One region of the Streptomyces sp. NPDC047971 genome, then DNA from elsewhere that is predicted to be linked to it. Evidence: predicted binding sites of a transcription regulator. Region 1 holds the regulator's gene; each other region holds the start of a gene.
The links. Region 1 encodes HrcA, which represses chaperone genes, less so after heat shock. Its sites were predicted from a motif close to TTNGCACTCNGNNNNNCNGAGTGCNAA; they were not measured.

Region 1 (2,261 bases):
GGTCACGAAGAGCGCCAGATCGTGCGCCGAGTGGCCCGGCCCCACGTTCGCGAGCAGCACCTGGCGGCCGCCGAGGTCCAGCGTCCACTCCCCGGAGACCTCGTGGTGCGGCGCCACCAGCACGTCCGCCGCGGCCTCCGCCTCCCGCGCGTCCACGCCCTGCCGCTCGGCGTCCACGCGCAGCGCGTCCCCCTCCCGTCGCATCAGCTCGCGCAGCCCCACCGCTCCGTACACCTCGGCCCCGGCGAAGACGGCGGTGCCCAGCACATGATCGAAGTGCGGGTGGCTCAGTGCGATGTGCGTCACTCTCCGGCCACCCGTCAGAGCCTCCACCTGAGCCCTCAGCTCGGCCCCCTCCTTGAGCGTGGAGCCCGTGTCGTACAGCAGAACGGCGCGCTCCCCGAGTACCAGTCCGACCGTGGCGTCCCAGCCCGGGAGCCGCCGTCTGCCGACGCCGTCGCCGAGTCGTTCCCAGCCGTGCTCTTCCCAATCGACATCCATACGGCGACGCTATCCGCTACGACCCGGCGACCCAGCCTCCTTGCCAGGAACGATGCCCGCCGCCGTACACTGGCCGGGGGATTCCTGGCACTCGGACAGGGCGAGTGCCAAAAGGGGAGCAAACCGATACGACAGCTGGAGGTGTGCGCGATGCTCAGCGAACGCAGACTCGAGGTGCTGCGCGCCATCGTCCAGGACTACGTCGGGACGGAGGAGCCGGTCGGCTCCAAGGCGCTCACGGAGCGCCACAAGCTCGGCGTCTCGCCCGCCACCGTGCGCAACGACATGGCCGTGCTGGAGGACGAGGGCTACATCGCCCAGCCCCACACCAGCGCCGGACGCATCCCGACCGACAAGGGCTACCGGCTGTTCGTGGACCGGCTGGCGGGCGTGAAGCCGCTGTCGACGCCCGAGCGGCGCGCCATCCACAACTTCCTCGACGGCGCGGTCGACCTCGACGACGTCGTCGGGCGCACGGTCCGGCTGCTCGCGCAGCTGACCCGGCAGGTCGCCGTCGTGCAGTACCCGTCGCTGACCCGTTCGACGGTCCGGCACGTGGAGCTGCTCTCGCTCGCCCCCGCCCGCCTGATGCTCGTGCTGATCACGGACACGGGCCGGGTCGAGCAGCGGATGATCGACTGCCCCGCGCCGTTCGGCGAGACCTCGCTCGCGGACCTGCGGGCCCGGCTCAACAGCCGGGTCGTCGGCCGCCGTTTCGCGGACGTGCCGCAGTTGGTGCAGGATCTACCGGAGTCGTTCGAGGAGACGGAGGACCGCGGCACGGTGTCGACGGTGCTCGCGACCCTTCTCGAAACCCTGGTGGAGGAGCACGAGGAGCGGCTGATGATCGGCGGCACCGCCAATCTCACCCGCTTCGGCCATGACTTCCCCCTCACGATCCGGCCTGTGCTCGAGGCGCTGGAGGAGCAGGTCGTGCTCCTCAAGCTGCTCGGCGAGGCCAAGGACTCGGGCATGACCGTACGGATCGGGCACGAGAACGCCCACGAGGGGCTGACCTCCACGTCCGTCGTCGCGGTCGGCTACGGTTCGGGCGACGAGGCAGTCGCCAAACTCGGCGTGGTCGGACCGACCCGCATGGACTACCCCGGAACGATGGGAGCGGTACGCGCAGTGGCACGTTACGTCGGACAGATCCTGGCGGAGTCGTAAGTGGCCACGGACTACTACGCCGTACTCGGCGTACGCCGCGACGCGTCCCAGGACGAGATCAAGAAGGCATTCCGGCGGCTCGCGCGCGAGCTGCACCCGGATGTGAATCCCGATCCGAAGACGCAGGAGCGCTTCAAGGAGATCAACGCCGCCTACGAGGTGTTGTCGGACCCGCAGAAGAAGCAGGTCTACGACCTCGGTGGCGACCCGCTGTCCGCGTCCGGCGGCGGCGGTGGGGCCGGCGGCTTCGGCCAGGGCGGCTTCGGGAACTTCTCGGACATCATGGACGCGTTCTTCGGCACGGCGTCGCAGCGCGGGCCGCGCTCGCGCACGCGCCGCGGCCAGGACGCCATGATCCGGCTGGAGATCGACCTCAACGAGGCCACCTTCGGCACCACCAAGGACATCCAGGTCGACACGGCCGTCGTCTGTACGACGTGCTCGGGTGAGGGCGCCGCGCCCGGCACCTCCGCGCAGACCTGTGACATGTGTCGCGGTCGAGGCGAGGTCTCGCAGGTGACCCGGTCCTTCCTGGGCCAGGTCATGACCTCCCGCCCCTGCCCCCAGTGCCAGGGCTTCGGCACCGTCGT
Region 2 (2,261 bases), on a different contig from region 1:
CTTGGTGATGACGACCTTGCGGGCGCGGCCCAGCAGGTCCAGGCCGGCGTTCTCGAGCTTGAGACCGACCTCCTCGGAGATGACCGTGCCGCCCGTGAGGATGGCGATGTCGTTCAGCATGGCCTTGCGGCGGTCGCCGAAGCCCGGGGCCTTGACCGCGACGGACTTGAAGGTGCCGCGGATCTTGTTGACGACCAGGGTCGACAGGGCCTCGCCCTCGACGTCCTCGGCGATGATCAGCAGGGGCTTGCCCGACTGCATGACCTTCTCCAGCAGCGGGAGCAGGTCCTTCACGGAGGAGATCTTGGAGTTGACGATCAGGATGTACGGGTCGTCCAGGGACGCCTCCATACGCTCCATGTCGGTGGCGAAGTACGCCGAGATGTAGCCCTTGTCGAAGCGCATACCCTCGGTGAGCTCCAGCTCCAGACCGAAGGTCTGGGACTCCTCGACGGTGATGACGCCTTCCTTGCCGACCTTGTCCATCGCCTCGGCGATGAGCTCGCCGATCTGGGTGTCGGCGGCGGAGATGGAGGCCGTGGAAGCGATCTGCTCCTTGGTCTCGACATCCTTCGCCTGCTCGAGCAGGGCGCCGGAGACGGCCTCGACGGCCTTCTCGATGCCGCGCTTGAGGGCCATCGGGTTGGCGCCGGCCGCCACGTTGCGCAGGCCCTCGCGGACGAGCGCCTGGGCGAGGACGGTCGCGGTGGTCGTACCGTCACCGGCGACGTCGTCCGTCTTCTTGGCGACTTCCTTGACCAGCTCGGCGCCGATCTTCTCGTACGGGTCCTCGAGCTCGATCTCCTTGGCGATGGACACACCATCGTTGGTGATCGTGGGGGCGCCCCACTTCTTCTCGAGGACGACGTTCCGGCCCTTGGGGCCAAGGGTGACCTTGACGGCGTCGGCGAGCTGGTTCATCCCGCGCTCGAGACCGCGCCGTGCCTCCTCGTCGAACGCGATGATCTTGGCCATGTGAAGTGGTCCTCCCGGACATGGGGTGGATAACGCTCCAGGACCGCGCCGACGCCCGCGACGGACGGCCTGCGAGCCCTGTGGTTCCTTGCCCCACCTGGCCGCGGACCTCGTCTGCCCGATCCTCGTAAGCACTCTCACCTTCAGAGTGCTAACGCCAATGATTAGCACTCGGCCCATGCGAGTGCAAGCGACTCCCACAGATCGGGAGAGGTCCGGGCGCGCGCACCCCGCCCTTCCCGCACACGCGCGAGGGGCGCACCCCGCCCCTCCCGCACACGCGCGAGGGGTCCGCATCCTGGTCAGGATGCGGACCCCTCGACGTAGAGAACGCGTGAGTGCGTACGTGGTGGCCGATCGCGCCGTGCTCAGACGGCGAGCTTGACCATGTCCGCCTGCGGACCCTTCTGGCCCTGCGAGATCTCGAACTCGACCCGCTGACCCTCTTCAAGGGTGCGGTATCCGTCCATCTGGATCGCGCTGTAGTGGACGAATACATCCGCACCACCGTCGACCGCGATGAAGCCGTAGCCCTTCTCCGCGTTGAACCACTTGACGGTGCCCTGAGCCATGCCTAACTCCCCTATTACTGGCCCTTGCGCGGGACCGCACTTCGCGGACCCGGGTCAGACCCTGCGCCGGAACGCGTCGACCGCGGCTGAATGTATCTGTCCAACTGCCCTCTGCAACAGGTCAATCGGACGAGAAATCTGGGCACGCCAGAAAGGAGAATTAAGGAGAATTCACTGAATTCCGGGGCAAGTCGGGCCCGTCAAAGTGCGCAGAAGGTACACAACAGTCGAACACTTTGGCTGCTTCTTGTCGGGTGCGGACGCATTCTCATATGCGTCTGGCACAAGCAGCGAAGGGAAGTCAGGGGGGCTTCCCCAACTCTACCCCCCTCAACCATGCAGAATTGCCCCCTCCGCTTCTCCGGCGGAAGGGGCAATTCAGGTGACCGTGGGTAACTCAGGTGACCGTGGGTGATTCAGGAGTTCCCCGCGCGAGGCCGTTCCGACTCAGCAGCCGCCGGCGACGGCGGGGATGATCGAGACGCCGGCGCCGTCCGGGGTCGCCGTCTCCAGGCCCTGCTCGAAACGGACGTCGTCGTCGTTGACGTACACGTTGACGAAGCGGCGCAGCTTGCCCTGGTCGTCCAGGACGCGGGCGGCGATGCCCGTGTGGTTCTTCTCGAGGTCGGCGATGACCTCCGAGAGCGTCGCGCCCTCGGCTGCGACCTCGGCCTGGCCGCCGGTGTAGGTGCGGAGGATGGTGGGGATGCGGAC
Region 3 (2,261 bases), on a different contig from region 1:
GAGATCTTGCCCTGGTGGATCAGGATGTACGGGTCGTCGAGGACGGCCTCCATACGCTCCTGGTCGGTGACCATGTACGGGGACAGGTAGCCCTTGTCGAAGGCCATGCCCTCGGTGAAGTCGAGCTCCAGACCGAAGGTGTTGGACTCCTCGACGGTGATGACACCGTCCTTGCCGACCTTGTCCATCGCCTCGGCGATGAGCTCGCCGACCTGCTGGTCCTGCGCGGAGAGCGCGGCCACGGCGGCGATGTCGGACTTGTCCTCGATCGGACGGGCGGTCGCGAGCAGCTCGTCGGAGACGGCCTTGACCGCGGCGTCGATGCCCTTCTTCAGGGCGGCCGGGGAGGCACCGGCGGCGACGTTCTTCAGACCCTCGCGGACGAGCGCCTGAGCGAGCACGGTGGCGGTGGTGGTGCCGTCACCCGCGATGTCGTTGGTCTTGGTCGCCACCTCCTTCACGAGCTGGGCGCCGAGGTTCTCGTACGGGTCCTCGATCTCGACCTCGCGGGCGATCGTGACACCGTCGTTGGTGATGGTGGGCGCACCGAACTTCTTGTCGATGACCACGTTGCGGCCCTTGGGGCCGATCGTCACCTTCACCGTGTCGGCAAGCTTGTTGACGCCGCGCTCAAGGGCGCGACGGGCGTCCTCGTCGAACTTCAGGATCTTCGCCATGGGAGCGATTCAGCCCTCTCGGAATTCGTGGTGTATCGGGTGAAACGAACTGCGCCCCGGACGCCCGGTGCGGGGTCAGGGGCGCAGCCAGAAGCATCTGCTTCGGTACTTCGGTGAATTACTTCTCGACGATCGCGAGCACGTCGCGAGCCGAGAGGACGAGGTACTCCTCGCCGTTGTACTTCACCTCGGTGCCGCCGTACTTGCTGTACAGCACGATGTCGCCGGCCTTCACGTCGAGCGGCAGGCGCTCGCCGTTCTCGAAGCGGCCCGGGCCCACGGCCAGGACGACGCCCTCCTGGGGCTTCTCCTTGGCGGTGTCCGGAATGACCAGGCCAGAGGCCGTGGTCTGCTCGGCGTCGAGCGGCTGGACCACGATGCGGTCCTCGAGCGGCTTGATGGCAACCTTGGAGCTGGTGGTCGTCACGATCCGACCTCCCCCTTCGGAGATCTCACGGGGTTAACTGTCTGAGGTGGCGACCAGGTGGATCCGTCGTCGCGGGTGCCGGACCTGCCCGTCGCTGTGTTGGCACTCTCCAATGGGGAGTGCCAGAGCCGAGACTATGACTGCGATTAGCACTCGGTCAAGCGGAGTGCCAATTCGGTGCGGTGTGGCGGTTCGGCGGCGGCCGGCATTCGATTCGGTCTCGGTACGAGCAACGGCCCGCCGGACCCGGAGGTTCCGTACGAAGGTGCGGACATGACAGCCTCGCGCCCCCCGGTCCGCACCGGCGCCGACATCGGCACCGGTGTGCTCTTCCTGTTCCTGCAGTGCGCGCTCGCGCTGGTCGCCGCCGTCCTCCTGGCCACGCGGAAGCTCGGCCACGGCCGACCGGGGGCGGCGTCCTCCGGTCCACCGCCGATGGACTGGGTGCCCGTGATCGTCTTCGGTGTGATCACCGGCGTCACCCTGCTCCTCGCCGTCGCGATGCTGCGCGGCGGCTGGGCGTGGACGGCCGGGGGCCAGTTCCTCGCCGCGGGGCTGCTCGGCCTCGCGACACTGCTCATCGCGGCGGAGGAGTGGTCGTACGCGCATCCCGACCCGGCGCCGCCCGCGTCGGCACCGGCAGCCGCGCCGGAGCCGTGGACCGCGCGGCCCGCGTAGGCCCCTGAGGGCCGGCCACCCCCGCTCCCCTCAGGGCCGCTCCACCTCGCGGGCGCCGCGCGCGCCGCGCGCCCCGCCGTCGACGGTCCCGTCGTCCAGCCGGGCGAGCCTGGACAGGACGCGGGTCGCCGCCCCGGAGAGCGCCCCGCCCTCCGCCCGCTCCCCCGCGCCGCCCACCCGCGCCGCCGCCTTCCGGCCCAGACGCTCGATCGGGTCCACCGACGACGCGCACCCCGTCACCCCCAGGAGCGCGCCGGCGAGCGCGAGACCGGTCGCCAGCCGGCGCGCCGCGCTCACACGTAGTCCTCGAGCTTCGCGACCGCGTACCCCTTGGCGGTGATCGTCTTCATCACGCGCCGGATCATGTCCGCCATCGAACCCTTCCAGTCCTCCTTGCCCCGGAAGTGCGTGAGCACGATGTCGCCGGGGTGCAGGTCCCGGTCCCACTCGCGCCACTCCATCCGGTCGGGGAACGCCTC

Region 2: the regulator HrcA is predicted to act here: its motif matches at 1,140-1,166, upstream of groL (chaperonin GroEL).
Region 3: the regulator HrcA is predicted to act here: its motif matches at 1,251-1,277, upstream of groES (co-chaperone GroES).

The regions. Positions count from the first base shown of each region.
Region 1 covers NZ_JBEZNW010000028.1:78,773-81,033, reverse strand. The annotation lists gene AB0D99_RS24710 (MBL fold metallo-hydrolase) at 1-501, opposite strand, end outside; gene hrcA (heat-inducible transcriptional repressor HrcA) at 652-1,671, shown strand; gene dnaJ (molecular chaperone DnaJ) at 1,672-2,261, shown strand, end outside.
Region 2 covers NZ_JBEZNW010000047.1:17,641-19,901, reverse strand. The annotation lists gene groL (chaperonin GroEL) at 1-975, opposite strand, end outside; gene AB0D99_RS30965 (cold-shock protein) at 1,344-1,547, opposite strand; gene AB0D99_RS30960 (MoaD/ThiS family protein) at 1,995-2,261, opposite strand, start outside.
Region 3 covers NZ_JBEZNW010000016.1:80,896-83,156, forward strand. The annotation lists gene groL (chaperonin GroEL) at 1-677, opposite strand, end outside; gene groES (co-chaperone GroES) at 796-1,104, opposite strand; gene AB0D99_RS17360 (DUF6234 family protein) at 1,378-1,782, shown strand; gene AB0D99_RS17365 (hypothetical protein) at 1,813-2,079, opposite strand; gene AB0D99_RS17370 (polysaccharide deacetylase family protein) at 2,076-2,261, opposite strand, start outside.